DNA from 2 places in the Siminovitchia fortis genome. Region 1 is predicted to be linked to the other one. Evidence: riboswitches for the same ligand, from Rfam matches in the RefSeq annotation. Region 1 holds a riboswitch; the other holds the start of a gene.
What was found. A riboswitch is a leader RNA that binds a small molecule or an ion and turns the genes downstream of it on or off. The one in region 1 is predicted to bind cobalamin.
Positions count from the first base shown of each region.

Region 2: linked by a shared signal. The riboswitch ahead of FS666_RS11315 (ribonucleoside-diphosphate reductase subunit alpha) and the one ahead of FS666_RS01740 (ABC transporter substrate-binding protein) in region 1 are both predicted to bind cobalamin.

Region 1 is NZ_VEKZ01000003.1:7,816-15,487, forward strand. It holds gene FS666_RS01720 (transglycosylase domain-containing protein) at 1-383, opposite strand, end outside; gene FS666_RS01725 (YwiB family protein) at 644-1,096, shown strand; gene argS (arginine--tRNA ligase) at 1,093-2,763, shown strand; gene cls (cardiolipin synthase) at 2,806-4,008, opposite strand; cobalamin riboswitch at 4,122-4,328, shown strand; gene FS666_RS01740 (ABC transporter substrate-binding protein) at 4,453-5,421, shown strand; gene FS666_RS01745 (FecCD family ABC transporter permease) at 5,384-6,445, shown strand; gene FS666_RS01750 (ABC transporter ATP-binding protein) at 6,447-7,672, shown strand, end outside.
Region 2 is NZ_VEKZ01000032.1:290-7,961, forward strand. It holds gene FS666_RS11295 (xanthine dehydrogenase family protein molybdopterin-binding subunit) at 1-2,153, shown strand, start outside; gene FS666_RS11300 (FAD binding domain-containing protein) at 2,150-2,977, shown strand; gene FS666_RS11305 ((2Fe-2S)-binding protein) at 2,974-3,468, shown strand; gene FS666_RS11310 (hypothetical protein) at 3,489-3,875, opposite strand; cobalamin riboswitch at 4,204-4,382, shown strand; gene FS666_RS11315 (ribonucleoside-diphosphate reductase subunit alpha) at 4,509-6,791, shown strand; gene FS666_RS11320 (flavodoxin) at 6,776-7,219, shown strand; gene FS666_RS11325 (ribonucleotide-diphosphate reductase subunit beta) at 7,195-7,672, shown strand, end outside.

The sequences.
Region 1 (7,672 bases):
TTGCGCGACCAGGTTTTATCAAGTGTCAAAAACAAGTTTCTGGCATATTGCTGTGTAATTGTGCTCGCTCCCTGGACTTTCCCCATTGCTTTGACATTAGCCGCGATGGCGCCCGCAATTCTTTTCAAATCAAAGCCGTGGTGACTGTAAAAGGTACGGTCCTCAATCGCTATGACGGCATCCGAAACATGGGAAGGCACTTCATCCAGCGAAATCCAATATCTTTTTTCCCCGCTGTTGCTTTCTCCAATGATCGAGCCGTCGGATGCATAATATAATGTGGATTGTGGAATGGACAGTGGCGGCGGGCCAAGAATTTTGATCCACAGCCAAAAAGATAATAATATGATGGTTACGGCTGTCGCAGCCAAAAGCGACAACATCGCAAACACCCGAAATGTCCTCCATTTTTTCTTTGCCCCCGTGGCTGTTTCCAATTCCTCACCCCCTGAATTCTAGCAATCTCATTCAACAGTATGAAAGAAAAAGCATGAATTTATTCATGGGGCAAGGATATATTTCTCACCAACGAAGCAATCTATGATGACGGGAGGTTATTTTGATCGCCGATTTTGAGTGCTGAGACATGGACTTTGTTTTGAAATTTTCCTATAATGAATAGGTTACATTACATAAAAAGGGTGTGGCGGCGTTGACAGCGGATGTCCAAACTCCGGTTAAAATTCATCTTACGACAAATATTTGTCTCGATGGAGAAGAAGAAACATTTGAAATGATCCTGTTTGGCCAATATTATCGGAAAAACAATGCGGTTTTTCTGAAATATGATGAAGTTCAAGAGGAAGGGACTGTCCATACGCTTGTGAAAGTGGATGACGAGGAAGCAACCATTTTCAGAAAAGGAATCATCAATATGCGTATGAAATTCCGGCTGAACGAACAAAAAGACGGATCTCATGCAAGTGAATACGGCAGCCTTTTACTGTCCACGGATACAAACAAACTGGCTCACCATGAATATGATGATAAATGTGAAGGCAAAATCAATCTTGGATATGATTTATACATGCAAGGCACACATGCCGGAAAATATGATATGGAAATACAATACAGGGAGGAAACAGGGAATTTATGAACGTAGTGGAGCAGAAGCAGGAAACACTGAAGCTGGAGATAAAGAATGCCATATTAAAGGCTGGACTGGCCGGCGAAGATGAAATACCGGCGGTCGTTCTTGAAACGCCAAAAGAAAAGTCTCATGGCGACTATTCAACCAATATGGCCATGCAGTTGGCCCGCATAGCGAAAAAATCTCCGAGGACAATTGCTGAAGAGATCAAAGCACACCTTGATGTATCGGAAGCATCCATTGAAAAAGTTGATATTGCAGGGCCTGGATTTATTAATTTTTATATGGACAACAGCTATTTGACCGGACTTGTTCCGGCGATTTTGGAAGCTGGCGATGAATACGGCCGCTCCGATGCAGGGAAAGGTGAAAAGATTCAAGTGGAATTCGTCTCCGCCAATCCGACAGGGGACCTTCATCTTGGACATGCGCGCGGGGCCGCGGTAGGCGATTCACTTTGCAATATTCTCGATAAAGCGGGCTATGCGGTTTCCAGGGAATATTATATTAATGATGCCGGAAACCAAATCAACAATCTTGCCCTGTCTGTTGAAGCCCGGTACTTCCAAGCGCTCGGCATCGACAAGCCGATGCCCGAAGACGGCTATCACGGCGAGGATATCATTGGGATCGGAAAAAAACTTGCCGAGGAACACGGCGATAAATTTGTCCATGAAAATGAGAAAGACCGTATCGCTTTCTTCCGCCGCTACGGGCTGGACTTTGAATTGGATAAGTTGAAAAATGTCCTGAAGCAGTTCCGTGTAGCTTTTGATGTATGGTATTCGGAAACATCCCTTTACGAAAGCGGAAAGATTGATGAAACACTTGAATTGCTTCAGGAAAAAGGCCACCTTTACGAAAAGGAAGGGGCAACATGGTTCCGTTCGACCGATTTTGGCGACGACAAAGATCGTGTGTTGATTAAGAATGATGGCAGCTACACATATATTACACCGGACATTGCTTACCACCTCGACAAAATCAACCGCGGTTTTGATAAACTCATCAATATTTGGGGCGCTGACCACCATGGTTATATCCCCAGAATGAAGGCGGCAATCGAGGCGCTCGGCTTTGATCCTGACATGCTTGAAGTGGAGATCATTCAGCTGGTTAACCTGTATAAAGACGGGGAAAGGGTCAAGATGAGCAAAAGGTCGGGAAAAGCGGTGACAATGACAGACTTGATTGAAATGGTCGGACTTGATGCGGTGCGCTACTTCTTTGCCATGAGAAGCGGTGACACGCATATGGATTTTGATCTTGATCTGGCTGTTGCCGAATCAAATGACAATCCCGTCTACTACGCCCAGTATGCCCATGCGCGGATTTGCAGCATTTTGCGTTCCGCAGAAGAAAAGGGAATTTCCTTTGATGCAGGCACCGACTTTTCATCCCTTTCCAGCGAAAAAGCGATTGATCTCTTGAAGAAACTCGGTGAATTCCCTCAAGTCATTGCGGAGGCGGCTGATAAACGGATTCCCCATCGGATCACCAATTACATTTTTGAATTGGCGTCCGTTTTTCACAGCTATTATAATGCTGAAAAAGTGTTGAATGAAGAACAGCTTGACGAAACGAAAGCCCGCCTCGCCCTCGTAAATGCGGCCCAAATCACATTGAAAAACGCATTGACATTGGTGGGCGTGTCTGCACCGGAAAAAATGTAATATTTCACATGACAGGAGCGCCGAATGGCGCTCCTGTTCATTTTATAAAAAATATTTAAAGAGCATGCCTGCCCATTCTTTCGAGCGTACGGATAAGGGGGGATCAGCCAGGTCTTCAGGGGATAACCGGCTGGAACGGCTTATATCTTCCTGAACGATTCTTTCAGTTTCTTCAATAAACTTTTGGTCGTAGATAAAACAATTGATTTCGTAGTTAAGCCTGAAGCTTCTGCAATCGAAGTTGGCTGTTCCGATGTCACAGAACGTTCCGTCTATCAAGATGACTTTTGCATGGAAAAAGCCGGCTTCATATTGATAGACATCCCCTCCGGCTGCCAGGATCTTCCGCAAATAGTGGAGAGAAGCCTCCTTTACAATCGGATGGTCCGATTTATCAGGGACTAGAACTGTTACGGCAACGCCTCTTTGGATCGCCTGCACAAGCCCGGAAACTAATTTTTCGGGAGGGATGAAGTAAGGTGTACCGACAAAAATATTTTCCTCCGCTTGATCAATCAACTGCAGGATTTCCTCTTCTGCATCCACTCCCTGTGTCGGAAAAAAACGGTAGGGCATCGGCCCTTTCTCCAAATGAGGATAAAGGGAACTGTCCTTCAAATGGCTGGTACCTGCTGCCCTCTCCCAGTCCAGCAGGAACTCTGTCTGCAGATCGGCAATACCTTCGCCTTCGATCCGTAGATGATAATCCCGCCATGGTGAAAGGACGGGATCCAGATCAATATATTCCTTTCCCACATTAAACCCGCCTACGTAACCGATTTTTCCATCAATGATCGTGACTTTTCGATGATTTCGTTGTTGAAGGGAAAAAAAGGCAAAGGGAAAACGGGGACGGTGGCAAAAAACGACTTCAACTCCGGCAGAGCGAGCCTTTTTAAGAAGGCTTTTTGAAACCGTTCTGCTTCCAAACCAGTCAAGCAGCAGGCGCACCTTGATCCCTTTGCGGGCTTGGTCGATCAATATTTCAAAAAACAGTTGGCCGAATCGGTCGTTTTTAACAATATAAAAGAGCACATGGATACTTGTTTCAGCCTTATAGAGATCATCAAAGTAATTGGAAAAAAGTTCCGGGCCGCTCGTTATCAATTGAATCCGGCCATTTCTGACAGGGTAGCTGCAAGGCCTCATTTTTTTTCCATGAACATATCTGCCGAGAAAAAAATCCGCGGAAGCGGCAAAAAGTAATGCGGTGATTAAAATGATGGACCCAGTCAGCCACTTCAATTGGAATTCCCTCCTCAAAACAGAAATGAATCCTGATTAGTATTCCCAAATTCTTTTTGAAAAAGCTGTGAAAACAGAATAAATCGTGTATAATTACTGTTGATGCAAAAAAATAGTATATTTTTGGATTCGGTTGCTTTTCATGCCCGCTTTTAAAAAACGGCAATGAAAGCTGAAAAAGGGAAGTTGGTGAAATTCCAACGCGGTCCCGCCACTGTAAATGGGAGCGTCCTGCCATAGACCACTGTGCGCATATGCATGGGAAGGGGTAGAATGCGATGAACATGAGCCAGGAGACCTGCCGGATTCAAACACCAAAAACCTGCGCGGATGGGAGAGGTGACAAACAGGCGGCGATGCCTGTTTGCCTATTCATGCCTTTATACATACTCATCTCCTGCGCACTGGGGATGTTTTTTTATTTTTATAAGGAGGATTTACAGGATGAAAAAGATTTATTCATGGTTAATGGCATTAATGCTGATAGGGTTTCTGGCAGCCTGCGGCAATCAGGGAGATGCAGGAGAAGGGAAGCAAAATACGGAACCTAAAACTGAACAGGCTTCAGAAGACAGCTTTCCGGTAACGCTGAAGGATGCGGCAGATAAAGAAGTAACGATTGAAGAGAAGCCGGAAAAAATTGTTTCGCTCATTCCGAGCAATACAGAAATCCTTTATGCCATCGGTGCAGGGAACGAAGTAGTGGCTGTCAACGAAAATGATAATTATCCTGAGGAAGTAAAGGATAAGGAGCAAGTGGCAGGCATGGAATTAAACATAGAAAAGATCATTGCTTTGGAACCTGATCTTGTTCTTTCCCACGGATCGGCGGGCGACAGGTGGGACTCAGGGTTAAAACAGCTGGAAGACAGCGGTATACCGGTTCTTGTCGTCAAAGATGCCCAAAGCTTCGATGAGGTGTACGAAACCATTGAATTTATCGGAAAAGCGACAGGGCATACGGACGAAGCGTCTGATGTGAACGAAGACCTGAAAGCCAAGCTTGACGAAATCGAAAAGAAAGCGGCCGATATCAAGGAAGAAGACCAGAAATCTGTATTCGTAGAAATATCGCCGGCCCCTGAAATTTATGCTGTGGGGAAAAACACATTTATGGATCAAATGCTTGGGACAATCAACGCAAAAAATGCGGTTCAAGAGGAAGGCTGGCCTATGATGAACGAGGAAGCCATCATTGAAATGAATCCTGAGGTCATCATTGTCAACTATAACTATGTGGAAAATCCGGTGGATCAAGTGCTTGACCGTAAAGGCTGGCAGGACATCGCAGCTGTCAAAGACAAGCAGGTTCACTTGATAGACGAGGCTCTTACAAGCCGTCCAGGCCCGCGGATCGCTGAAGGAGTAGAGGCGCTTGCAAAAGCTGTTTACCCGGAAGTTTTCGGGGAGTAATCCACTCGTAGCATACTCAGCGGCAATCATTTTTATGGTTGCCGCCATTCTTGCGGCAATATCAATAGGTTCTGTAAGAGTTCCGGTAGAAGATATCGTCAGCATCATCGCAGGCAAGGCCCTGCCTTTTTTAAACGAAAAGCAGGTAGATCCGATGTTTGCCAATATAGTCATGAAAGTCCGCCTGCCCCGCGTTGTGCTTGCAGGTCTTGTCGGTGCCTCGCTTGCGATTGCGGGGGCGGCCTTTCAGGGACTGCTCCGTAACCCGCTTGCCGACCCTTATACGCTGGGTGTTTCATCCGGTGCGTCTGTCGGTGCGGTTGTCACTTTGTTTTACCAAATCTCCTTACCGTTGGCGGGAATATATACACTGCCGCTTCTCAGTATCGTTTTTGCATTTATCACGATCATTATTGTCCTTTTTTTTGCCAGAAGCATCGACAGATCCATGAAAGTGGAGACAATCATCTTAACAGGAATCATTTTCAGTTCATTTCTGGGAGCGCTCATTTCCTTGATGATTGCCCTCTCGGGAGAGGAACTTCGCCAAATCATCGGCTGGCTGCTGGGAAGTGTCTCCATGAGAGGATGGAGCTATGTGCAGATTATTTTGCCGTTCCTGGTTATAGGGAGCCTTGTTCTATTACTGAATTCGCGAGAGCTGAATGCGATTGCCTTTGGTGAAGAGAGGGCACAGTATCTTGGTGTCAATGTGCCCGCCAGGAAATTTGCTGTATTGGCATCGAGTTCCATGATAACCGGAGCAGCTGTCGCTGTTTCGGGAACGATCGGATTTGTAGGCCTTGTCATCCCGCATTTGACAAGAATATTATGGGGACCGGACCATAAGCATCTTTTGCCGCTCTCCATGTTGATCGGTGCAGGTTTCCTTATTTTAGCCGATTTGGCCGCAAGGATTGTCATTGAACCGGCAGAGCTGCCTATCGGTGTCATCACTGCACTGATAGGGGCCCCGGTATTTGCTTTTATTTTGTTGAGAAGACGAATGGAAAGAAGTGGATGACATGCTTCAAGTGAAAAATCTCTCCGGCGGTTATTCTGATGCAAACATATTGAAAAATATAACCTTTGCTGTCAGCCGGGGGGAAATGTTCGGAATCCTTGGGCCGAATGGAAGCGGCAAGTCGACGCTGCTTAAAATGGTGAGCAGACTCCTTTCATATAAAGATGGAGAAATAACGCTCGATGGCCGCCCCCTCCAACAATATTCTTCCAAAAATCTTGCAAAGCTGATGGCTGTATTGCCGCAGCTCACAAGCGAAATGTTTCCGTTCACTGTAAAGGAAACGGTTGAACTCGGAAGGTATGCCCACCAGAGGGGACTGTTTCATACATGGAGCCCAAAAGATGAGGCGGTTGTCCAGGAAGTGATGGCATTGACAAAAATGAAGGAATTTCAGGATGTGTCATTGCAAGAGCTGTCCGGGGGTGAGCGGCAAAGGGCTTTCCTGGCCCAGGCGCTTGCCCAGGAGCCGGACATCCTTCTTCTTGATGAACCGACAAATCACTTGGACCTTTCCCACCAAAAAGGATTGCTTGATCGGTTAAGGCGCTGGACCAGGCAGAGAGGACTTACAGTTGTCACGGTTTTTCATGATCTTAACCTGGCCGGTCTTTATTGCGACCGCCTGCTTCTTTTAAATGAAGGTGAAGTCGTTTGCATTGGTTCACCTGAAGAAGTTCTAAATGAAACGTTGATACAGCGGATTTACAGGACAGCACTGGAAAATCATCCGCATCCGGAGGTCCCGAAGCCGAATATGGTGCTTATTCCTGAGTCAGGGAAAGATGACAAGACAATCTTGGATGAAAAATATTTATCCAGGAATGATGAAAGTGTTTTGTTTAATTCGCCTACTCCTTTAAAAACAATAGCGTCTGCTTCAGGCGGCTCCGGTCTGGGCTGGAAGGAAAAGTTCATTATCAGCACAGGCAGGCCATCAATAGACAATGGCGAGAAAACTGTTGAAATGCAGATTGATGATGATCAACTTTACACAAATTACAGTGTAAACCACGAAGGTGGATTTTCCCTATTATTTGTATTGACTGCAGACCGGCGTCTGGGTTTTTTCCATACTTGGCTTTTTATCAATGGGCATGTCAGCGAAAATGCGTTGATTGAAGCGTTGGCTGCTGCTTTGGAAGGAAAGCAAACCGCTTTAAAAAATAAGGTCCGTCCAAAGGAAACGGATGATGGCATCGTGGTGGCTGCAACGCAAAAAGGAGC
Region 2 (7,672 bases), on a different contig from region 1:
TGCCGGGGGTCCGCGCTGTCATTACCGGAAAGATGTTCCCATTTCACATCGGGCCTATATTGGCGGACCGCCCCCCTTTGGCGATCGACAAAGTCCGCTACTACGGTGAGCCGGTTGCACTGGTCGTTGCCGACAATGAGTATCAGGCAAAACAGGCGGCATTATCAATTAAGGTCGATTATGAACCGCTCCCGGTCGTCAATTCGGCAAAAGAGGCATTCCAAAAGGGTTCCCCTTTGGTCCATGAGAATTCCGAACAATATCAAAAAATCATCAGCAATGTGTATCCTGTCGCCGGAACTAATATCGGGAGCCATATCAAAATACGCAAAGGCGATTTCAGCAAGGCATGGGAACAGTCCGAAGTGAAAGTGACAGCGAAGTATGAATTTAACCTTTCTGATCATGCAGCTTTGGAAACGAGAACCTGCAGCGTTGAAATAAACCCTTCGGGCAGAGTTATTGTTCATTCTTGCACGCAATCTCCCTACACTATCAAAAAGGTACTAAATCAATTTTTTAATATCGAGGTCGGGAATATCGTAGTCCATGTCCCTCTGCTGGGCGGGGCATTTGGAGGAAAAGGCACCGTTCAACTGGAGCCTCTCGCCTACTTGGCCTCCAAAATGACCGGCGGGAAGCTTGTGAGGCTGCAATATGACCGTGAAGAAGACTTGATCACCGCGCCTGGCCATATAGGGCTTCATGCCACAGTCAGATTGGGTGCTACAAAGGAAGGAAAGCTGACTGCAGGCCAATACACTTATCTAATTGATTCCGGCGCCTATACGGACCAGGCGGCAGGGATTACAAGAGCGGCAGCGCTTGATTGCACCGGCCCCTATGATGTTCCCAACGTGTGGTGCGATTCATACTGCATGTATACAAACCACCTCTACGCCACATCATTTCGCGGCTATGCCCACCCTGAGCTGACATTTGCCGTTGAAAGAACAATGGATCAGCTTGCAGAAAAGCTCGATATCGATCCGGTACAACTTCGTCTCATAAATTCAATTAAGCCCGGGGCAACTTCCCCAACTCAAACAGTGCTAAATGCCAATAATATCGGAGACGCAAAAAAATGTCTTGAAAGGGCAAAGGAATTAATCAACTGGGACGAGGGCCAAAGAACGGAAAAAGAAGGGAAAATCAAAGCGAAAGGCATTAGCCTGTTTTGGAAAACATCGACAACTGCAACTAATGCCCAAGCCGGAGCCTTTTTAACTTTCGAAGCAGACGGCAGCGTCAACCTGAACTGTGCTGCCATAGAGCTTGGACAGGGAACGAAAACCATTTTGGCGCAGATTGCGGCGGAAGAACTGGGATTGGAAACAGATAAAATCCATGTAACGATGGAAGTGAACACCCAGTATGATCCGCACCAATGGAGAACCGTAGCGAGCAGTACGACATTTCTTGCGGGAAGGGCCGTACTGGCTGCCGCAAAAGATGCTAAAACAAAACTGAAAAGAACGGCATCCATTGTTCTCAAATGTTCGGAAGAAGATCTTGAAGTCGGCGGAGGGCGCGTTTATTTGAAGCCGAGTCCGGAATACGGAGTTGAGCTTAAAGACCTGGCGCTTGGCTATAAGTTCCCTAATGGCAATGCGATCGAAGGGCAAATCGTAGGTTATGGAAGATATATTCAGAGGCATTTGACCCCTATGGACAAAAATACCGGATTCGGCAAGCCTGGTCCGTGGTGGTCAATCGGCGCACAGGCTGTTGAAATAGAATTGCATCCGGAAGATTACTCTTATAAAATTTTAAAGGCTGTCACTGTATTGGACGGAGGTACTATCATTAACCCGGCGACAGCCGCCCAGCAAATGAGGGGCGGCATGTATTTGGGACTCAGTTTTGCCAGCAGTGAATCGTTTATTTTTGACGGAAATGGAATTGTACAAAATCCTCAATTGAGAACGTATCAAATGCTGCGCTTCGGTGAAGAGCCTGATGAATACCTTGTTGATTTCATAGAGACACCATCGGCTGATGGCCCTTTCGGGGCGCGGGGAATCGGGGAATATGGAGTCATAGGGATGCCTGCTGCGCTTGCGAACGCTCTTTCGGCTGCGGTCCAGACAAACCTGAACCGCTTGCCTCTCATTCCCGAGTTCATTTGGAAACAAAAGGAGACTTTGGAATGATTCCTTTTGATTTTGAATACTACCGCCCTGATAATGTGAATGATGCAGTGGGATTGATGCAATCATTGGGGGCAAAAAAGGCCTCCATATTTTGCGGAGGAACCGAGTTCATCACTTTTGCCAAGAACAACAACATTCAGGCGGAAGCAATCATTGATATTAAAGGGATACCTGAGTGCCATGAATTTATAGATGATGGGGAGCAAATTGTCCTGGGTGCTGCCCTTACGTTAAATGAAGTCATCGAGGCGGGCTGTTTTCCCCTTCTTGCCGAAACAATCAGACGGATCGCCAACCATACATCCAGAAACAAAATTACCATCGGCGGGCATTTGAACAGCCGTTTGATCTATCGGGAAGGCATGCTTCCGCTGTTGTTGTCGGAGGCAAAACTAAAAATCGCAGGCAGTGACCGAGAAAGACTGATTTCGTTGGGTTCATCCAATCGACTTCAGCTGGAACCCGGCGAAATGGTGACCCAAATCATAATTGACAAGAAGTACGCATCTCTTCCCTTCTTCCACTACAAGAAAACGAGATGTTCAAAAGTGGGATATCCACTCGTAACAATAGCGGCGGTTAAAGAGCAGGACAAAATTACAGTTGCTTTTTCGGGGATCTGTTCCAGTCCGTTCCGGTCAAAAGAAATGGAATCAGCATTAAACGATGACTCACTATCACCTTCTGCCCGGGTTGAGAAGTCACTTGAACATCTTCCTGCACCTGTTATTGAGGATTTTCAGGGTTCTGCCGAATATCGAAAGTTCATTTTAAAAAATGGTCTTTTTCTGATGATCAAGGATTTGGAGGCAGCGGCGAAATGATGCTTTCTCACGGAAAAGGAAAGTCGGTCGTACAGTTTCATGTTAACGGAGAAACACGGGAAGCGATCATCCGGTCCGGAGATACCCTCCTTCAGACTCTAAGGGGGCAGCTGGGGTTAAGCGGAGCGAAGCCCGCCTGCGGAAATGGTGATTGCGGTGCCTGCACTATTTTGATGGGTGGAAAGCCAGTACATTCCTGCCTTGTTTTATCAATTGAGGCTCTGAATAAATCCCTTTTGACGATTGAGGGGCTGAAAGATTCGCCTATCCAAAAGGCATTTGTTGAAAAATGGGCCATCCAATGCGGATATTGCACGCCTGGGTTCGTTTTAAATTGCCACGCTTTATTGCAGGCTCACCCGGATGCATCAGATGAGACGATTGAAGAATGGCTTGAATCAAACCTATGCAGGTGTACAGGATACGCCGAAATAAAGGAAGCGGTCAAGTCAGTCCTGGATGCGGAAAAAAAGAACCCTCGGCTTATGTGAAAGCCGGGGACATCTTCCTCTTAACCTTTCTTAAAGCTCTTGTCGCCGCTATTTAATGATTGAATCAGCTGCAAAGTTTGGGAAGCCTGTTCGATCTGCTGCTGGACCTGTTCCAGCTGTTGCTGCTGGGCGCTTGTCGAGTGTGTGACGGAGATCCCCTGCATTTGGCTCAATTGCTGCGTTGCCTGCTGAAGCTGCTGCTGCGCCTGCTGCAACGATTGAATATCAGTCACTGAAGCATTTTGCCGGATTATCATTTCTGCCTGCTGCATGGCTTGGATCGCCTGCTTTTTTTGTGACTGGAATTGCTGGTCCAGCTGCTGATCGTTTTTTTGGGCTTCCTGCTGATTTATTTTCTGTGCAAATGCTTGCAGTTCCGCCTGCTGTTTTTTTTGGTTACTGTTCATATCGGATTCCTCCCTGATAAAATTGCTTAGTCATTATTCTTCATACATCAGAAAGGTTTTATCCATATTTTCAACTGGGAAAAATTTTTTAATCAGATAAACAAGGATATGTACTTCAAGATTTCAAATATATCAAACTGCATATCTAGCCTTCCTTTCCTGCAATTACATCCCAATTTGTCGAGGTTACCGTTTCTCCCCTCCTTGTCAAGGTTGCCTGCCATTCTCTTAAAAGAAAAAAGATTGTGCTTGTATTTCAATTTTACTCATGATAAAATCACAATCGACACTATATTTGGTGACAAACATTTTACACAACACAATATATTGATAATTCACAAGACGAGGTGCCCATTGAGGGCTTAAAAGGGAATCCGGTGAAAATCCGGAACTGTCCCCGCAACTGTAAGTGCGAACGACCGGGAAAGAACCACTGTCCATAAACGGGAAGGTTCCCCAGTAGGATGATGCACAAGTCAGGAGACCTGCCTTTTCTTGTCCGAGTTTCAATTCTTCGGGGGTTGGGAAGATGAAACGATAGCGAAACTGTTTCCTTTTTTCCCTATCGTTTGTTCCGCTCTGTTCCCCGGAGTGGATTTTTTTATTGGAGAAAACAGGAGGTTTCTATTAAAAATGACAACAATCATCGTTAAAGAAGATGGAAACAGAAAAAAACCATTTGACAGAGATCGGCTGGACAAATTTCTTAAGAGAGTCACTTTGATAGATTCAATGGACTACCGCGATAAAATTTTTAGAAGTATTGAAGCAAAAACAGAGCTAAAAGCAGAGCATATTACAGACCTGCTCATTCAGTCCGCGCTGGAAAACGTTGATGAATTGAATACACAATGGTCTTTTGATGCAGCAAAAATATATTTGCACGATTTATACAGAAGGGCTGCCGAAAGCCGTTCCTATGATAAAAATAAGAAATACGGCGATTTTTACAGCCTTATAACAGCGTTGACGGAAAAAGGGATTTATTCCCCCTCCCTTTTGGAAAAATACAGCAAACATGAAATCGATCAATTGTCAAAGCTGATTGATCCGGAGCGTGATTACCTTTTTGATTATACAGGCCTACATACGCTGGCTACAAGATATTTGGCTGTTGACCATGAAAAGAACACATTCGAGCTGCCACAGGAAAGATGGCTCATCATTGCGATGCATCTCATGCAGGATGAAGCGGCAGATAAACGCTTGGAACATGTGGCGGAAAGCTACTGGGCGCTTTCAAATCTCTATATGACGGTTGCGACGCCGACACTTGCCAATGCCGGGCTCGCCCACGGGCAATTGTCGAGCTGCTTCATTGATACTGTGGATGATTCCCTGATCGGCATATACAACAGCAACACGGATGTTGCCAGACTATCCAAAGACGGAGGCGGAATCGGCGTCTACATGGGCAAAGTGAGAGCACGCGGCAGCTCCATCAAAGGGTTTAAAGGCGCTTCATCAGGCGTCGTTCCGTGGATCAAACAGTTGAACAACACGGCAGTCAGCGTAGACCAGCTTGGAAGACGCAAAGGTGCCATTGCTGTCTATCTTGACGTATGGCATGCCGATATCCTTTCCTTTCTCGACTTGAAGCTCAACAACGGAGACGAAAGGCAGCGGGCGCACGATATTTTTACAGGAGTCTGCCTGCCCGACCTGTTCATGGAGCAGGTTGAAAGACGCGGAGACTGGCATTTATTCGACCCTTATGAAGTGAAACAAGTGATGGGCTATTCTTTGGAAGACTTTTATGATGAAGAAAAAGGGGCAGGTTCTTTCAGGGAAAAATACGAAGAATGTGTCCAGTGTGAACAATTGACCAAAACAACGATTCCTGCCATCCAGATCATGATCCGAATCATGAAGTCCCAGTTGGAAACAGGTACTCCTTTCATGTTTTACAGGGATCAAGTGAACCGCATGAATCCAAACAAGCATGCCGGGATGGTGTATTCCAGCAATTTATGCACAGAAATCATGCAAAATATGTCCCCTACCATTCATTGTGAGGAAACGGTTGATGGGGATACAATCATTTCATATAAAAAAGCCGGTGACTTCGTCGTATGCAACCTCTCTTCCATCAACCTGGGAAAATCTGTTGATCCGAATGAGGACAACTTCGAGATTTTGGAGAGGCTGATTCCTATCCAGGTAAGAATGCTGGATAATGTCATCGACCTGAATACGATCGATGTCAAGCAGGCAGCCATTACTAATCAAAAATACCGCGCCATCGGCCTCGGAACCTTCGGCTGGCATCACCTGCTGGCCCTAAAGGGCATCGCCTGGGAATCCAAAGAGGCTGTTCAATTGGCGGACAGACTATATGAGAAAATTGCCCAATTGACCATCAAAGCAAGCGTGCAGCTGGCAAAAGAAAAAGGCGCTTACCCGCTGTTTGAAGGAAGCGACTGGCAGACAGGCCATTACTTTGAAGTGCGCGGCTACCTTGCGGATGACAACGAAAATGAGTGGAAAGAAATCATGGATGATGTAAAAGAACACGGCATAAGAAACGGGTACTTGATGGCAGTTGCTCCAAATTCAAGCACATCTGTCATAGCGGGCTCGACTGCCAGCATCGACCCCGTCTTCAAACCGTTTTACCATGAAGAAAAGAAAAATTATAAGCTCCCGGTTGTTGCACCGGACCTTGACCATCATACATACAATGTGTACAGGAAATCGGCATACATTGTGGATCAGCGCTGGTCCATCCAGCAAAATGCTGCGAGACAGCGACATATCGACCAGGCCGTCTCATTTAACTTTTACGTCCCGAATCATATTAAGGCGCAGGTCATGCTCGATTTGCATTTGCAGGCTTGGGATTCAGGGTTGAAAACAACATATTACGTGAGATCGACCGCATCGGATATAGAGGATTGTGTATGGTGCGAATCCTGATCTGCTATGCCAGCTTCAGCGGAAACACGAAAGAGACGGCCGAAATCATCGATGACATTTTTTCAACAAATGGGCATTCCACCCTTTTGCACCGGATCGGATCGGGACCCGCACCCGATCCTTCCCGCTTTGACGCCATGCTGGTCGGAACCTTTACTTGGGGAAAAGGGAAAACTCCGGAACTTGTAAAGGACTTTGTCTACGAAATCGGGTATAAACCGCCCAACGTTTATGTATTTGGAACAGGAGATACGCAATTCGGGGGCGATGCATTGTTTTGCCATGCTGCTGAAAAACTCGCGGCATTTTATCATTCATCATTTGAGCCTTTAAAAATTGAGCAAAGTCCCAGAGGCTCTCAGGAAAATACAGTAAAAAAATGGACGGAAGGAGTATTGAATCAATGCCTAAAACACTTGACAAAGTAGCCGTGTTGGAACCACTGAATCCTAATAAATCAACAGCACTGTTCGGGGGAAAGGCAAGCGGCATCTTGAATTGGAACGACCTTGCCTACCCTCATTTCTACAATCACAGGGAGCAGATCCGTGCATTATTCTGGCGTGCCAGCGAGGTGGATATGACCCAGGATATCAAGCAGTTTCCAACACTTCCGGAAATTGAACAGGATGCATTTTTAAAAATTATCGGATTGCTTGCGACACTTGATGGCCCGCAGACTGATATTGCAGCCAGAATCGGCCATTACTCAACCGACCCTTCCGTAAAATCAATCATGGCGACAATCGCCGACCAGGAGAGCGAGCACAACCACAGTTACGCATATGTCCTTTCTTCCGTCACTTCTTTTGACAGACAAAATGAATCATTTGAAACCGGAAGAAAAGATGAAGTGTTACTGAAAAGAAATGAAAGGATCA